Regions from separate parts of the Arthrobacter sp. UYP4 genome, predicted to be linked through region 3. Evidence: riboswitches for the same ligand, from Rfam matches in the RefSeq annotation. Region 3 holds a riboswitch; each other region holds the start of a gene.
What was found. A riboswitch is a leader RNA that binds a small molecule or an ion and turns the genes downstream of it on or off. The one in region 3 is predicted to bind S-adenosylmethionine.
Positions count from the first base shown of each region.

Region 1: linked by a shared signal. The riboswitch ahead of AC0Z9V_RS01095 (AmiS/UreI family transporter) and the one ahead of AC0Z9V_RS02335 (ABC transporter substrate-binding protein) in region 3 are both predicted to bind S-adenosylmethionine.
Region 2: linked by a shared signal. The riboswitch ahead of AC0Z9V_RS11515 (ABC transporter substrate-binding protein) and the one ahead of AC0Z9V_RS02335 (ABC transporter substrate-binding protein) in region 3 are both predicted to bind S-adenosylmethionine.
Region 4: linked by a shared signal. The riboswitch ahead of sfnG (dimethylsulfone monooxygenase SfnG) and the one ahead of AC0Z9V_RS02335 (ABC transporter substrate-binding protein) in region 3 are both predicted to bind S-adenosylmethionine.

Region 1 covers NZ_JBXAVU010000001.1:238,942-243,063, forward strand. The annotation lists gene AC0Z9V_RS01085 (hypothetical protein) at 206-427, shown strand; gene AC0Z9V_RS01090 (acyl-CoA dehydrogenase family protein) at 473-1,723, opposite strand; gene AC0Z9V_RS01095 (AmiS/UreI family transporter) at 1,832-2,449, opposite strand; SAM riboswitch class IV at 2,489-2,600, opposite strand; gene pdxS (pyridoxal 5'-phosphate synthase lyase subunit PdxS) at 2,850-3,764, shown strand; gene AC0Z9V_RS01105 (GNAT family N-acetyltransferase) at 4,024-4,122, opposite strand, start outside.
Region 2 covers NZ_JBXAVU010000002.1:617,713-621,834, forward strand. The annotation lists gene AC0Z9V_RS11505 (APC family permease) at 193-1,719, shown strand; gene AC0Z9V_RS11510 (helix-turn-helix domain-containing protein) at 1,716-2,021, shown strand; SAM riboswitch class I at 2,069-2,167, shown strand; gene AC0Z9V_RS11515 (ABC transporter substrate-binding protein) at 2,273-3,922, shown strand; gene AC0Z9V_RS11520 (ABC transporter permease) at 3,919-4,122, shown strand, end outside.
Region 3 covers NZ_JBXAVU010000001.1:500,508-504,629, forward strand. The annotation lists gene AC0Z9V_RS02315 (pyridoxamine 5'-phosphate oxidase family protein) at 1-57, shown strand, start outside; gene AC0Z9V_RS02320 (hypothetical protein) at 49-345, opposite strand; gene AC0Z9V_RS02325 (DUF427 domain-containing protein) at 399-944, shown strand; gene AC0Z9V_RS02330 (VOC family protein) at 1,141-1,566, shown strand; SAM riboswitch class IV at 1,716-1,844, shown strand; gene AC0Z9V_RS02335 (ABC transporter substrate-binding protein) at 1,985-3,646, shown strand; gene AC0Z9V_RS02340 (ABC transporter permease) at 3,647-4,122, shown strand, end outside.
Region 4 covers NZ_JBXAVU010000003.1:195,878-199,999, reverse strand. The annotation lists gene AC0Z9V_RS13110 (CoA-binding protein) at 1-188, opposite strand, end outside; gene AC0Z9V_RS13105 (O-acetylhomoserine aminocarboxypropyltransferase/cysteine synthase family protein) at 185-1,564, opposite strand; gene sfnG (dimethylsulfone monooxygenase SfnG) at 1,564-2,736, opposite strand; SAM riboswitch class I at 2,730-2,834, opposite strand; gene AC0Z9V_RS13095 (glycoside hydrolase family 6 protein) at 3,066-4,122, shown strand, end outside.

The DNA of each region.
Region 1 (4,122 bases), 260 kb from region 3:
AGGACGGCAGGTGTCTTTTGAAAGCTATCAGCGGGCTCTCGTCACGACTGATCCGCTGGGCCAATCCTGCCCAAAGGCTGAGCTTCGACGGCAGGCGGTGGAGGCGGGCCCGCATCCTTCGCCGTTCCTTGCGCCGGAACCGATGATTCGGCCCCCGGTCGTGCGTCTAAGGGAGGATGACCCATCCACCAGAACAGGACACGCCATGACACCCGGGACACGGTTCCTCCCGACCGATCTGCACATCGTCTCCGAGACGGACCTCCTCCTGCTGCAGCGCAGGACGGCTCCCTCTGCGCCGCTGCAGCGGGCGGTGAGGACGCCGTCGTCGCGGTGGCCCGCTGGGGCACTCGATGCCGTGCTGGACGAACTGGAGCGGCGCGAGGTCTGCCCGGCGCGGCAGGCGGCCGGTGCGCGGCGCGGCTGAGGCCGGGCAGGACGGGACCGCGGGCGGTCCCGTCCTCCAGGTCGCTCAGGGCTTGCCTGCGCCCGGCGCCGCACCGATGGACCACACGCGGGGAGGCACGGTCCCGTTGACGGAGTGGTCGCCGACGATCCTCGCCTTGAACACCCATGGGTTGTGGTTGGCCGCGGTGCGGGCGTTCCGCCAGTGCCGGTCGAAGTTCTTCGACGTGCTGACGCCGGACGCGGCCAGCGCATTGAAGACGTCGGACGTGGCGCGGGTGGCGAGCGCCGACAGGACCACCTGCGCCTTGGCCGTCTCGAGTTCGGCGACGTCGTTCCGGCGCTCGTCCTCGACCTCGTCGGCCAGGAACGCGCCCTCGTAGGCGTGCTGCAGGGCCCGGGCGGCCCGCTCCACGGTGGCATCCGCGGCGTAGGCGGCGGCGGAGACCTCGCCGATGACCTGGAGGATCTGTGGATCGGCAGCGAACGACGGCGCATTCCCGTGGCTGAAGATCCTCGTGCGGTTCCGTACCTCTCGCGCCACGTCCCGCTCGGCCGCGGTGATGCTGCCCGCGAGGACGGCCAGCAGCACCGCCTGGTAGAAGGCCGTCTGGTACTTGAACCGGGTGTCGAAGTCGATGACGTTCCCGGCCTCGACGCGGGCGCGGTCGAAGGTGGACGTACCCGAGCCGGTGGTCTGCTGGCCGAAGCCGTCCCAGTCGTCCCCGTGCGTGACGCCCTCCTGGTGCGTGCTGACCACCGCGATGACCTTGACACCGTTGTCCGTCCGCTGGGCGAACGTGTCGATCCAGTCCGCGAAGATGCTGCCGGTCGAGTAGTACTTCGTGCCGCTGATGCGGAAGTCGCCGTGGGTGCTGCCCGGGTCCGGGCTCACCTTGGTGATCACGTCACCGATGGTGACGGTGCCGACCTCCGTCCAGGAGTTGCCCACGATCTCGCCGTCCACGAAGCGCTGGAGCCATACGTCGCGCTGGGGACCGGCGGACACGAGGCGGTCCTCCACGAACGCGAAGTGGGCGCGCAGCGCCTGGGGGATGTTCGAATCGGCGGCGGCCAGTTCGGTGAGGAGGCGGAACAGCTGCGGGAGCGAGGCGCCGAACCCGCCGGCGGCGACCGGTACCCGCAGTGCCCCGAATCCGGCGTCGATCAGGGCGCGGATCTCCTGCCGGGGGAGCTCGTGCTCCTGTTCGCGGCGCGATGCGCCGTCCGCGATGCGTGCGAAGAGGGGTCGGAAGCGGGCCGCGAGGAGTTCGTAGTCGGCGTCCGCGGTGGGATGGGTGTGCGTCAGGGTGGTCATGGTGGGCCTTCCGATCGGGCTGGGAGTGGGGCTGGGAGTGGGGCTGGGAGTGGGGCTTGGAGTGGGGCTGGGAGGAGAGGTGGCAGGACGGGGGCGGGGGCGAGGAGATCAGGCGTGGACGGCGACCCGGGGGACGGCCGCCCTCGCCTCACGGGAACCGGCGACGCCGGCGCCGACGAACAGTGCGCCGATGACGGCCGCGGCGGCGACGGCGGAGGCTCCGCCGGCCGGCCAGGCCCCGTTGAGGCCGAGGACGGCGGGGATCACGGTGCTGACGGTGCCGACCAGGATCGCGCTCCAGCCGGTGACCCGGGTAAGGCGGACGGCGTCGAGGGCGAGGATCAGGAAGAACAGACCCCACAGCACCGCCCACGCGAGCCAGAGCACCGAGCCGAGCGGGTCGGTGTCCAGCGACGTGGCCGCGAAGACGACGGCGAGCACGGCGACGAGCCCGCAGAACCAGCCGACGCCGGCGGAGCCCAGACCCGCGACGGAGCCGAGACCCACGTACAGGTAGGTGAGCCCGAAGAGGAAGATCCCGCTCGCCGTGCTGAACGCGGCTGGATCCGGCGCCCCGGTCGCTGCGACGACCGTGGCGAGGACGAGCTGGAGCACACCGACCGCGAGATTGAGGAATCCCGCGTCCAGTGGCGGGACCCGGCCGAGGAGGCCGAGTCCGTTGATCAGAAGGGCTGCTCCCGAGAGCAGCAGGCAGATGTACGACATGGATGTCCCATCGACGGGACGCGGAACCGCTGGAGGTCCGCGCCGTGCTTGCCCCGCGCTGATGCACGGGGCCGGATCTTCACCTGGGGCACCCCGCCACGGAGGGGGTTGCCGTCCGACGAGCCAGGGCTTCGCGTCGGAACTCTTGATCTGTGGCTCCGAGCGTAGGCGGCATATCGTCCGCTTTCCAGCAGGAAGACGCGGCATTCCGCCGCGTGACGCCGTGTGACGCTGCCGGATCGCTGCCGGATCGCTGTCGGATCGCTGACGTGCGCGGTCCCGCGCCGGGGTCCGGAGCCCGCGGGAACGGCCGGGACCGGGGCGGCGGCCGCGACCGGAAGGGCGTCCTGCGGCGGCGTATCATGAAGGGTCAGCTTTTATCTACCTTTAGGGGCAAGTCGTGTCCACCGTTGAAGACAATTCGGCAACCACAGCACAGACCGGCGGCAACCGGGTCAAGCGCGGGATGGCCGAAATGCTCAAGGGCGGCGTCATCATGGATGTCGTCACAGCAGAGCAGGCCCGCATCGCCGAAGACGCCGGTGCGGTAGCGGTCATGGCGCTCGAACGGGTTCCCGCGGACATCCGCGCCCAGGGCGGCGTGTCCCGCATGAGCGATCCCGACATGATCGACAGCATCATCGAGGCTGTCTCCATCCCGGTCATGGCCAAGGCCCGGATCGGCCACTTCGTGGAGGCGCAGGTCCTGCAGTCCCTCGGGGTCGACTACATCGACGAGTCCGAGGTCCTCACGCCCGCCGACTACGCGAACCACATCGACAAGTGGAAGTTCACCGTCCCCTTCGTCTGCGGTGCGACCAACCTCGGTGAGGCACTGCGGCGCATCACCGAGGGCGCTGCGATGATCCGCTCGAAGGGCGAGGCCGGCACCGGCGACGTCTCGAACGCCACGATGCACATGCGCACCATCCGCGCGGAGCTCAACCGCCTCTCCTCCATGGCCGAGGACGAGCTGTACGTCGCCGCGAAGGAACTCCAGGCGCCCTACGAGCTGGTGAAGGAGGTCGCCTCCGCCGGTCGACTCCCCGTGGTCCTCTTCACCGCCGGCGGCATCGCGACCCCGGCGGACGCGGCCATGATGATGCAGCTCGGCGCGGACGGCGTCTTCGTCGGCTCCGGCATCTTCAAGTCGGGCAACCCGGCCGAACGCGCCAACGCGATTGTCCAGGCGACCACGTTCCACGACGATCCGGACATGATCGCCAAGGTCTCGCGCGGTCTGGGCGAGGCCATGGTCGGCATCAACGTCGACGAGATCCCGCAGCCGCACCGCCTCGCCGAGCGCGGCTGGTAGCAGCACAGCACGGGCAGTGCAGAGGACCGCGGCCGGCAGGCCGCGGTCCTCTGCCGTTTCCCGCGGAGGCGGCGACGGCGTCAGTGCCTCGCGGGGCCTCGCGGTCCCCGAGGAGGTCCCCGAGGATGTCCTCGGCCGTCGCCCCGAACGCCCGGGCGCGGTCCCGCCGGGACCGGGCCCACGCACCTCCGACATCACCGTCGGCGGTGGAGGGGGACGCGGCTCGGCTGTCATGCGTCCACCGTCGGGCCGCAGCCGGTCAGAGGTGCAGCGCGTAGGTCCTGCCGCGTCCGAGCAGTGTGAAGCCCCGCTTCGAGAAGAACTCGTAGCCCTGCGGTGTGGCGTTGACGGCGAGGTC
Region 2 (4,122 bases), on a different contig from region 3:
GCAGCGATGCTTCCAACGGACCGTTTCCGCCCGATCATCGCCCGGTAAAAGCTGCCGTCGTTCCAAATGAGACTCCCGCACGGCGTGCCCGGAGCCCCACCTGCGACGTCGTCGCGCCTGCTGCGTCATACAGGCGTCGTGAAACATCAGGGCAACACGGCGCACCTACTGTTCGCGGGGGAAAGGCAGATCATGAAGCCACTGCAGGACGCCGTCGCCAGCCCTCCTCGCGTGACGGGACTGGCGGACATCTCTCCGCTCCACGGCCTGGCCCGGCGGAGCCTCGGCCCCGTGGATGCCCTCGCGCAGTCGGTCTCCGCGATGGCACCGGTTGCCGCGGCCGTGACCATGCCCGCGATGGTCACCGCCGCCGCAGGCCGCCACGCGGTTACGTCGATCCTCTGCGCGACGGTCCTGGTCCTGCTGATCGGCTACACGCTCGGCCAGTACGCGCGGCGCATGGGAGCTGCCGGCTCGCTGTACAGCTACGTGGCCCAGGCCCTGGGCAGCACGGGCACGTGGCGACCCCTGGTCGCCCTCGCGACGGGCTGCTCGCTGATCATCGGTTACGCCTGCGTCGCGATGTTCGCGCTGATCGGCTTCGCGCTGCACGCCTCGGACCTCATCGCGTCGTTCGGCCGGCCGCAATTCGCCGATCCGGTGATGGCGGGCGTCATCCTCACGGTCGGCGGGACCTGCACGTGGCTGCTCATCCGGGGTCTCCGCCTGTCCTCCCTCGCCATGCTCATGGCCGAAGGAGCGGCGCTCCTGGTCCTCGTGGTGCCGATCGTCCTCGTGTTCCTCGCGGTCCCACGCGAGGCCCTGCCCGACGTCGACGTCCGGGCCGCCGTGCCGGACCCGGGCTTCAGCGGCCTGGCGACGGGCGCCGTCCTGGCCCTGATGGCCTTCGTGGGCTTCGAGAGCGCCACCGTCCTGGGCGCCGAGACGCGCAGGCCGCTGCGGAACATTCCCCGAGTGCTGCTCTGGAGTGCCGCCGGCGGGGGTGTGCTGTACGTCGTGGCAGCCCTGGCCCAACGGGTCCTGCTGCAATCCGTGCCCCCGCTGGACGACGACGGGTCGCAGGTCTTCGGTCCCGCGATGCGGGCTGCGGGCCTCCCGTGGCTGGTCCCCCTGCTCGACGCCGGCGCCGCGCTGTCCTTCTTCGCGTGCACGCTCGCGTGCGCCACCGCACTGGCCCGGGTGCTGCTGACCATGGGCCGGGAGGATGTCCTACCCGCCTGGCTCGGGCACGCCCACCTCCGGTTCCGGACGCCCGTCCATGCCGTCCTGGCTGCCATGCCCGTGGTTACGGTCGTTCCGGCGACGCTGATCCTGCTCGGCCTCGGAACGGGCGAGGCGATGAACAAGCTCCTCGGCACCGCAGCCACCGCCTACGTCACCGCCTATCTGCTGGCGTGCTGTGCAGTGCCGGTCTTCCTGCGGCGCATCGGCGAGCTGACCCTCCGGCCGGCGCTCGCGGCCGGGATCACTTCGGTGGCACTCGCGGGTGCCCTCGTCGCCTATCGGATCACCCTCGCGGGTGCGGGCCGGAGTGCGAGCGGCTGGATCTTCTGCATCCTGCTGGCCACCGCGCTGCTCTGGTTCCTGTGGCACCGCCGTCACCGGTCGGCCGACCCCGTCCTCGGGCTCTACGACGTGCCCACGCAGGACGCCGTGCTCGGAGGTGGTCGGAACACTGCCGCGGGCGATGCCCCATGACCACGGACCGGCCCGACGACGTCGGCCTGCGGGCCCGCCAGCCCAAAGCGGTGCGGAGCGCCCTCGCTGTGCTCGAGGAGGTTGCGCGGTGCGGACCCGGGGTCACCGGGCTGGAGGTGAGCCGCAACCTCGGGCTGCCGAAGGCGACCACCTACCGGCTCCTGAACCTGCTGGTCGAGGACGAGTACCTGGTGCGGCTGCCGGACCTCAGCGGCTTCGCGCTCGGCCGCAAGGTGGAACTCCTGGTGCAGCTGTCGGGCGTCGGGGGAAGCCGTCCCGGAGCACCGCGTGACCGAATATGACGGGCACCACTGGCGCCCCCGCCCTCCGGTGCGCTTAGCTGTAGCCATAACCATCCCGAGCGGCCGAGAGACCTGGATCGACGACGCCGCAGCAACCCTCCCCGTGTAGCAACGGGGAACGGTGCTACTGCCAGGACCGATGGAGAAGCTACACGCTTTCGTTGGTCTGCCCTTCCGTGCTCCGGCACGCCCGGGGCGACTGCTGGCTGACCTGTATCACCCTCCATCGGGCGATGATTCAGGAGCCACGCGTGAGAACAGCAAGCCCCAGCACTCCCCGTCCACCCCGCACCCTCGCCCTGCTCGCCGTCGCGGCGGGCCTGGTGCTCACCACGAGCGGCTGCGGAGGATCAGCAGCCGCGAGCGAGGACGACACCTTCGTCTTCGCCACCGGCAAGGACATCTCCTGCCTCGACCCCCACGTCAACGGGGACATGCCGCAGGCGTCCATCGCGGCGAACTACCTCGACTCCCTCGTGTCCCAGGACAGCGAAGGGGCCATCCACCCGTGGCTCGCCACGGACTGGTCCGTGTCCGACGACGGCCTCACCTACACCTTCACGGTGCGCGACGACGTCTGGTTCACCGACGGGACCAAGCTCACCGCGGAGGCGGTCAAGGCCAACCTCGACCACATGATCGACCCCGACACGCAGTCCGGCACGGCCGGCGGCTACCTCAAGCCCTACGTGGGCACCGAGGTCGTGGACGAGACCACCGCCGTCGTCACCCTCAACCGCCCCTACGCCGCGTTCCTCGAGGTGCTCGCCCAGCCGTTCCTCGGCATCGAATCGCCCGAGGCGCTCAAACGGCCGCAGGCCGAGAACTGCAACGCACCCGTGGGTACCGGGCCATACAAGATCGTCGACTACGTGCCGCAGTCCAAGGTCAGCCTGGTGCGCAACGAGGACTACAACTCCGCTCCGCCGTATGCGCAGCACGAGGGGCCGGCGCACATCGAGAAGATCGAGTGGCGCATCGTCCCCGAGGACTCCACCCGCTACGGCCTCCTGCGGGCGGGCCAGGTGGACGCCCTCGACCTCATGCCGTCGGTGCACTTCGGCGAGGCCGAGGCGGACCCGAACGTCGAACTGATCCTGCAGGACCGGCCCGGCAACCCGACCAACCTGATCCTCAACACCACCCGGGCACCGTTCGACGACGTGGACATCCGCAAGGCCTTCCTGCACAGCGCCTACGTCGATGCGGGCATCAACAGCGTGTACTTCGGCACCGTGACCCGGGCCGGCGGCCCGCTGAGCTCCACCACGGGCTTCTACTCCCCCGACTTCGAGCACGTCTACGACCCGGACCCCGACGAGGCGGCCCGCCTGCTCGATGAGGCGGGCTGGACCGAGCGCGACGACGAGGGCTACCGCGTGAAGGACGGCGAGCGCCTGACCGTGCACTTCCCCTACACGCCCGGCGCGTGGCCCACCGCGCACCAGGCGCTCGTCACGCAGATCCAGGCGACGGCGAAGAAGGCCGGCTTCGAGGTGCTGATCGAGAACGGCGACGGCGCGACCGTCAGCGAGCTCGGCAACAACTTCGCGTACGACCTCCGCGCCGACTACTGGAACACCAACACCGCGGACGTGCTGCGGATCGTCTTCTCCTCGGAGTACACCGAATCGGCGGGCTTCGTGCCGAACGGTTCGGGCTTCCGCAACCCCGAGCTCGACGGCATCCTCAACGACGCCCTGGCCACGGACGATCCCGCCGAGCGTGAGCGCCTCTACTACGAGGCGCAGCAGATCGTGAGCGACAACGCCCTCCAGCTGCCGCTCTACAACCAGGCCAGCCAGGTGGCGCTGCGGAGCGACCGCTACGGCAATCTCACCCTCGAACCGAGCCTGTCCCTCCCCTACCTCTACGACGTCACGGCGGTGGATTCAGAATGAGCACCTCTTCCCTCGATTCCCTCAGCGCAGCACCCCGCACGACGGCGACGGCCGGTACCGCCGGCAAGGTCATCGCGAAGCGTGCGGCCGGCAGCCTCTTCGTCCTCTGGGCGGCCGTGACCCTCACGTTCTTCGTCCTCCGCCTCACGCCCGGTGACCCGATCACCGCGATCCTCGGCGGGGCGGGATCCTCGCCGTCA
Region 3 (4,122 bases):
CTGCTGCGGCCGCCGCCATCGGCCTCTATCGGCAGCGGCGACGCAGGTCTACCGTGAGTGCATGTCGAGCCCTCCCGTACCCCCGGCCAACCACGACACCGATGCTACCGGTGTGCTCATGCGGGACGTGATGGGGCAACTGCTCCAGAAGCTGAGATACGAGCCGACCGCGAAGCGCGTCCGCGCCACGCTCGGCGGACAGACCGTCGTGGACACGACGCACGCGATGCTCGTGTGGGAGCCGCGCAGGGTCGTGCCCGGGTACGCCGTCCCGTACCAGGACATCCGCGCCGAGATCTCGCCCCGCATCCCACCGCCACCCGAGAACGGTCCGGTCGGATTCATGCTGCCCGACCTGTCGACGATTCCCGTGTTGGACCCGCGGATCCCCCTTCGACGTGCGCACGACCGCGGGCGAGCCGGTGGGGATACGCGTCGCTGGAACGGAGGCCGTCGCGTCCGGATTCCGCGCACGCGACCCCGGCCTCGACGACTACGTGATCCTCGCATTCGCCGACTTCGACAGCTGGTTCGAGGAGGACGACGAGATCATCAGCCATCCGCACGACCCGTACGGCCGCATCGACATCCGGGGCACCTCCCGACACGTGCAGCTGATGCTCGACGGACACATCCTCGCCGACACCACCCGGGCGCGGATGCTGTTCGAGACGACCCTGCCCGCCCGGTACTACCTTCCGGTCGAGGACGTCGTGGCGCCGCTCGAGCCCAGCTCGACACGGTCCATGTGCTCGTACAAGGGCTACGCGACCTGGTACTCCGCCCTGCTGGGAGACAAGAGGGTGGATGACATCGCGTGGCAGTACGAACACCCCCTGAGTGACGCGGCCGAGGTGCAGGACTACGTCGCGTTCCTCGACGAGCGGCTCGATCTCGTCATCGACGGCGAGCAGCAGGAACGTGCCCTCACCCCGTGGTCGTGACATCGGTGGTCGTGTCACGGGCGGTGATCGACGCCGGCACGTGGCGTCGGCGGTGACCTGAGCACCCGGGGTGACGTGGGCTTCCCCGCCGAGAACCGTCGCGGTCTCAGGCCTGCCGCGGCGTCAAGTGTCTCCGCACCCCCCGGTCCTGTCCGAAAAGGCCCAGGGCACCGGCCGTGCCGACTATGCTCGCGCCATGGACCAGCAACTGCACTTCGTCACGGTCGCCACCCGCGACCTCGACGCCGCGCGATCGTTCTACAGCGGATTGGGCTGGTCCCCTGCGCTCGACGTCCCGGAGGAGATCATCTTCTACCAGGTGGCGCCCGGTCTGCTCCTGGGGCTGTTCCGATCCGACAAGTTCGCGCAGGACGTCGGGCTCGATGCGGCGCCCGGACCGTCCGGGATGACGCTGTCGCACAATGTCGGCAGCCCCGACGAGGTCCGCCGGCTGGTGGCCAGGATGGCGGACGCCGGCGGAACCATCCTCAAGGAGCCCCGCGACGGCTCCTTCGGGGGCATCTTCCACGCCCTGGTCCGGGACCCGAACGACGTCGTCTGGGAGATCGCCTTCAACCCCGGCTGGCGGATCGACGACGACGGGGCCGTCGTCATCGGCTGATGCCGGAATCAGGTGCGGCACCGGCTCCCCTGCTGTCGTATTCCCTGTCCGCCAGGTATTCGACGGGACAATGCGCGGGTATCGCACGTCCCGGTCATATTTCTTCTTATTCGCAGGACCGCCCGTCTCCCTGCCTATATTGAATTCAGCTTCAAGAGATGCGGTCGGAAAGCTCCGACTGGACCGCACACCAACCCCATGTTCCTGGGTGGTTCGGATGACGAAGCGGCCTTCGCCATGGCACGTGAGTGCCCGTCCGGCGCGGGCAAGAGCACACCGAAAGGCACTCCCGTGAGCTGTAACGCCCTCCCCCTCCCCTAGCAGGCCCTGCGCGTCCAGCGCATCCTGTTGCTCCTTTCTCCCCTTTTCCGGTGAATTCCGCCGTGCGCGGCACCGGACCCCTCAAGAGGAATTCTCCATGAATGCATCCGTAATTCCCCCTGCCCGGAATCACCGGCCGGTCCGCCGGCTCACCACGTTATCGGCCGTTGCCCTGGTGGCCCTTGTCAGTGGCTGCGCCGGACCGGCGGCCTCCACCTCGGAGACGGCCGGTGAGCCCGTGTCCGGAGGGGTCCTGGACGTGTCGATCTCGGCCGAACCGGGGTGCCTGGACGGCCACGGCATCTCGGCGACCCAGCAGCAGTTCCTGGGACGCCTGATCTACGACAACGTGGTGACGCTGGACGAGAACGGGGACATCGCGCCCTACCTCGCGGAATCATGGGACATCTCGGAGGACGGCAGGACCTACACCTTCCACCTCAAGGAGGGCGTCACCTTCAGCGACGGCTCGCCGTGGAACGCGGAGGTCCTCGGCCAGAACTTCGAGCACATGCGGGACCCCGCGACGAAGTCACCGCTCGCCGCCGCGTACATCGCCCCCTACGTGGACGGCACGGTCCTGGACGAGTACACCTTCGAGGCCCACCTCGAATACCCCTACACCCCGTTCCTCTACACCCTCGCGCAGTCCTGGCTCGGGATGAACTCGGGCAAGGCCATCGCGGAGGCTCCCGAGACCCTGTGCCAGCAGCCGATCGGGACCGGCCCCTTCACCGTCGCGGACTACCAGCCGGGCCAGAGCATCACCTACACGAAGCGCGAGGGCTACGACTGGGCGCCGGAGTGGCTCGAGGGTGACGGCGAGGCATATCTCGACGGCGTCGAGGTGACCCTCGTCGGCGAGCCGGTGATCCGGCACCAGTCCCTCGTCTCCGGGCAGTACGACCTGACCGAGAACCTCGCGCCCCAGAACGCGGCGGCTGTCCAGGCAGACCCGAACTTCACCTACGAGAACCTCCCCCGCACCGGCAGCCCCTACGTGCTGAGCTTCAACCTCAGCCGCGCGCCGTTCGACGACCTCGCCGTCCGCCAGGCCTTCGCCGCCGCCGTGGACACCGCTGCGGTCACCGAGAGCCTGGGCTTCGGCACCTACACGCCGATCGACGGGTTCCTCTCGAAGGAGAGCAAGTACTACGACCCGACCGTCGAGGGGACGCTCACCCACGATCCCGAGCGCGCGAACCAGCTGCTCGACGACGCAGGCTGGTCCGAGCGCGACGGCGAGGGCTTCCGCACGAAGGACGGCCGACGGCTGGTCGTCGAGGTACCGACGGTGGAGAGCTCGACGCCGAGTCCCCTGCTGGTCCAACTGCAGGGCGAGGCCCGCAAGGTCGGCTTCGACCTCCAGATCATCCAGCTGCCGCAGGCGCAGCTCAGCGAATTGCGCTACGCCGGTGACTACGACGCGCTGGCCGGCGTGTGGCACACCAACACCACCGACGTCCTGTTCATCCGGTACCACTCCTCGGAGATCACCGGCGAACGGATCGGCCAGAACTCGTCCTACGTCGACGATCCGGCCCTGGACGAACTGCTCCTGACGGCCCGCGGGTCCGACGACGGAGCCGAGGCTGAGGAAGCGTACTCGAAGGCGCAGCACCGGCTGCTCGAGATCGTGCCCGGCGTGCCCCTCTACGAGAATCCGAGCCAGTTCGCGTACGCCAAGACGGTCCATGATGTCGCCGTCGACACGTCCCACCCCGTGCCCGTCCTGACCTACGCGTGGAAGGCGGAGTAGGTGCCGATCCTCCGACGCATCCTCACGCGCCTGCTGGTCGGCATCGGCGTGCTCTGGGGCGCGGCAACGCTGACCTTCCTCGCGGTCTACCTGATCCCGGGCGACACCGCTCTGCTGATCCTCGGCGGTCCGGACGCGCGGCCCACGGCCGAGACCCTTGCCCAGGTCCGCAGCGACTACCTCCTCGACCAGCCGTTCATCGTGCAGTACGGCAGCTACCTCGGCAACCTGCTGCAGGGTGACCTGGGCCAGTCCTACCGGCTCCGGCTGCCCGTCACGGATGCCATCGGCCAGCAGATCGGCGCGACGGCAGCGCTCGCGGCAGCCGCCGTCGCCGTCGCCCTCCCGCTGACCCTCGCCGTCGCCGTCCTGTCCGCGCAGCGGGCGAACTGGATCCGGTCGATCGTCTCCGGCGTCGAAGTGGTCCTCGCCGCGACACCGACCTTCATCATCGGGTTCGCCCTGCTGATCGTCTT
Region 4 (4,122 bases), on a different contig from region 3:
ACAGGGTTCACGAAGTACAGGCGGTACGGCGAGGAGGACTGCAGGTAGGTCGCCACGAAGTAGGAGGCCCGGGAGGGCTTGTCCGATGCGCCGACGATCGCCACCGACCGCGCATTCCTCAGCAGACTGAGGCGCTCAGGGGCCGATGGTCCCTCCCAGGTCCGTGCCGGTGCGTCCGTGCCGCTCATGCTCCCACTCCTACTGCCCGCGTTGCCGACGGGTCGTCGTCGTTCTCCCCGGCGGATTCCTGCGGGAGCTCGTCGAACTCCGCGTCGGAGGAATCCACGGCGATGTCGAGGGCCTGGTCCAGGTCCCACAGGATGTCGTCGAGGTCCTCCAGGCCCACCGAGATGCGCACGAGGTCCTCGGGGACGCCCGCCGCCACCAGCTGCTCGGCGGAGAGCTGCTGGTGGGTCGTCGAGCCCGGATGGATCACGAGGGTGCGCGCGTCGCCAACGTTCGCGAGGTGCGAGGCGAGCTGCAGCGACTCGATGAACTTCTGGCCCGCCTTGCGGCCGCCCTTGATGCCGAAGCTGAACACGGAGCCGGGGCCCTGCGGCAGGTACGTCTTCGCACGCTCGTGGTGGACATGGGTGGGAAGACCGGCGTAGTTGACGTACTCGACGCGCGGATCGGCCTGCAGCCATTCCGCGACGGCCTGCGCGTTCTCGAGGTGTTCGTCGAGCCGCTGCGCGAGGGTCTCCACGCCCTGTAGGAGCTGGAACGCCGACGACGGCGACAGCGACGGCCCGATGTCGCGCAACTGCTCCGTGCGGAGCTTCGTCAGGAAGCCGTACTCGCCGAAGTTCGCCCACCACTGGATGTTGCCGTAGGAGGGGACCGGCTCGGTCATCATGGGGAACTTGCCGTTGCCCCAGTCGAACCGGCCGCTCTCCACGATGACGCCACCCAGGGTGGTGCCGTGCCCGCCGATGAACTTGGTGGCCGAGTGGATCACGATGTCCGCTCCGTGCTCGATGGGCCGCACGAGGTAGGGCGTGCTGAGCGTCGAGTCGACGATGAAGGGGATCCCGGCGTCGTGGGCCACCTTCGCCAGGCCTGCGAGGTCGGCGATCTCACCCGAGGGATTCGCGATGACCTCGGCGTAGACGGCCTTGGTGTTCTCGCGGATGGCGGCCGCGTAGTCCGCGGGGTCGGTCCCGGGGACGAAGGTGGTCTCGATGCCGAAGCGGCGCAGCGTGACGTCGAGTTGGGTGACCGTTCCGCCGTACAGCTGCGATGCGGCTACGACGTGGTCGCCCGCCTGGCAGAGCGCGGCGAAGGTGATGAACTCGGCGCTCATGCCCGACGCCGTCGCCACCGCCCCGATGCCGCCCTCGAGGGAGGCGATGCGCTCCTCGAACGCCGCGACGGTGGGATTGCCGATGCGCGAGTAGATGTTGCCGTACTTCTGCAGCGCGAACAGGTTGGCGGCGTCGTTGGTGTCCTTGAAGACGAAGGACGTCGTCTGGTAGATCGGTACGGCGCGCGCGCCGTGGGTGGCATCGGGAGTGCCGCCGGCGTGGAGTGCGCGCGTACGGAAACCGAAGGAACGTTCTGCCATCAGACACCTGCCTTGCTGGGGACGGCGAGTGTGCCGTCCGGATCGAATTCCACTCCCGCGGCGCGGGCGGCGTCGGCCTCGAGCTCACGCACGATCGGGAGGATGTCCGTGCCGAACGCCGCCACCTCCTCCTGGAAGTGGAGGTAGCAGGTGAGCAGGAGGTTCACGCCGATCTTCTTGTACTCCACGATGCGCTCGGCGATCTGCTCGGGCGTGCCGATGAGCTGGGTCTTGAAGCCGTCGTTGTACTGCACGAGGTCCTCGAACGTCGAGTCGGCCCACATGCCCTTGCCGTCCTTCGTGGACGGTCCGGCTTCCTGGACGGCGTCGCGGAATCCCTCGACGGCGGGGCGGTGGGCCTTCTCGACGATCTCGCGGAGCGTGTCGCGGGCCTCCTTCTCGGAGTCGCGGGCGATCACGAACCCGTTCAGCCCGAAGCGGGGACGGCGGCCGGCCTGCTCGGCGGAGGCCCGGACGCCGGCGATGTTGTCCTTGAAGCCTTCGAGGTCCTTCCCGTTCGAGAAGTACCAGTCCGCCACGCGGCCGGCCGTGGCCTGGGCCGCCGTCGAGTTCCCGCCGAAGAAGATCTCGGGGTGGGGGCGGCCCGGCACGGCGACCGGGGCCGGGCTCAGCGTGAAGTCCTTGATGGTGTAGTACTTGCCGGCCTGGCTGTAGCCCTCCTCCGTCCACAGTCCGCGCAGCACGCGGATGAACTCCTCGGTGCGGACGTAGCGCTCGTCGTGCTCGAGCCAGTCGAGGCCGAAGTTGATGAATTCGTCCTTCAGCCAGCCGGAGACGATGTTGACGGCTGCGCGGCCGTTCGAGATGTGGTCGGCGGTGATGATGTACTTCGCGAGCACCCCGGGGTGCCACATGCCCGGGTGGACGGCGGCGATGACCTTCAGCTTCTCGGTCGCGGCCAGCAGGGCGAGGGAGAAGCTCGTCGCCTCGTGCTGCTTGTCGGCACCGTAGGACGCTGCGTAGCGGGTCTGCGACAGTGCGTATTCGAACCCGGCGTCCTCGGCGATCCGCGCGAGCTTCTTGTTGTAGTCGAAGTCCCAGCTGGTCCGCTGCTCGATGGTCGAGACGACCAGGCCACCGCTGACGTTGGGGACCCAGTAGGCGAATTTCAGAGGGGTGGAAAGGTCGGCGACGCTCATGGTTTCCTCCATCGGTCTGGCAGTAGCACCCTAATGTCGCCGCGGGGACGCGGAGGCCAGGGTTGCTGCGGCGTCAGTGAGCCAGATCTCTCAGCCGCTCGGGATGGTCACGACGAGTGTGACACCAGAGGCGCCGCAGCTCCAAACAATGTGTCTCCGCATGGAGAAGCCCACCGCAGCGATCAGTGTGCTGAGTACCTTGACAAAAGTTCCGGCATCCACCGAAGACTGGCCGTGGGAGCGCTTCCATGGGGATAGGCGGCGTCTCCTGCTCGGGCTACTCCGCCCGATACCCATCGACATGAGGAGCAATGATGCTCAGCATTTCCAGAACGTGCGCCATGACCCTGGCCCTGGCCGGGGTCCTCGCGTCCACCGCATTCTCCGCATTGCCCGCCGTGGCCCAGGGCCAGAAGGGTGGGCCGGACAGCCCGGACGGAACGACGGCCACCGGGTTCTACATCCCGGAGAAGAGCCACTACCACGAGGCCCACCGGCAGATCGCCGACCTGCGAGCCTCGGGTGATCGTGCCACCGCCGACAGCCTCGGTGCCATGGTCTCGACGCCGCAGGCCGTCTGGGTCACCGGGAGCGATCCGAAGGCCGTCACCCAGCAGGTGCGCAACACGACGCACCGCGCCGCGGGCAAGGGGCAGGTCCCCGTGCTGGCGGCCTACAACCTGCCGTTCCGCGACTGCTCGCAGTACTCCGCCGGTGGCGCGACCGACGTCGCTGGCTACAAGGCCTGGATCGACGCGCTCGCCGCCGGGATCCAGGACAGGGCGGCGATGGTGATCCTCGAACCGGACGGCCTCGGCATCATCCCCTGGTACCGCGGGCTCGACGGCGCCCTCGAGTGGTGCCAGCCGGCAGAGGCGGACGCCGCGAGCGCTGCAGCGGAACGCTTCGAGATGCTCAACTATGCGGTGGACCGCCTCAAGGCACTGCCCGACACCAAGGTCTACCTCGACGGCACCCACAGCGCCTGGCTCGGTACGGGCGAGATCTCGAGCCGGCTCGTGAAGGCCGGCGTACAGAAGGCCGACGGCTTCTTCCTCAACGTCTCCAACTACGAGCTCACCGAGCGGCAGCTGAAGTTCGGCAGCTGGGTGTCGCAGTGCATCCACTACGCCACCGAGATCGACCCCGGGGCCTACGGATCCTGCGCCAGCCAGTACTACCCGGCCTCGCCCGCCGATTTCTCCACCTGGGGGCTGACGGACGCGTGGTACGCGCAGCACGTCGCCGGTGCTCCGAACGCACCGTCGTCGGACGAGCTCGCACACTTCGTGATCGACACGAGCCGGAACGGACGGGGCCCCTGGGTCCCGTCGGTCGCCTACCCGGATCCCCAGGTCTGGTGCAATCCTCCGGGCCGCGGACTCGGCTACCTCCCGA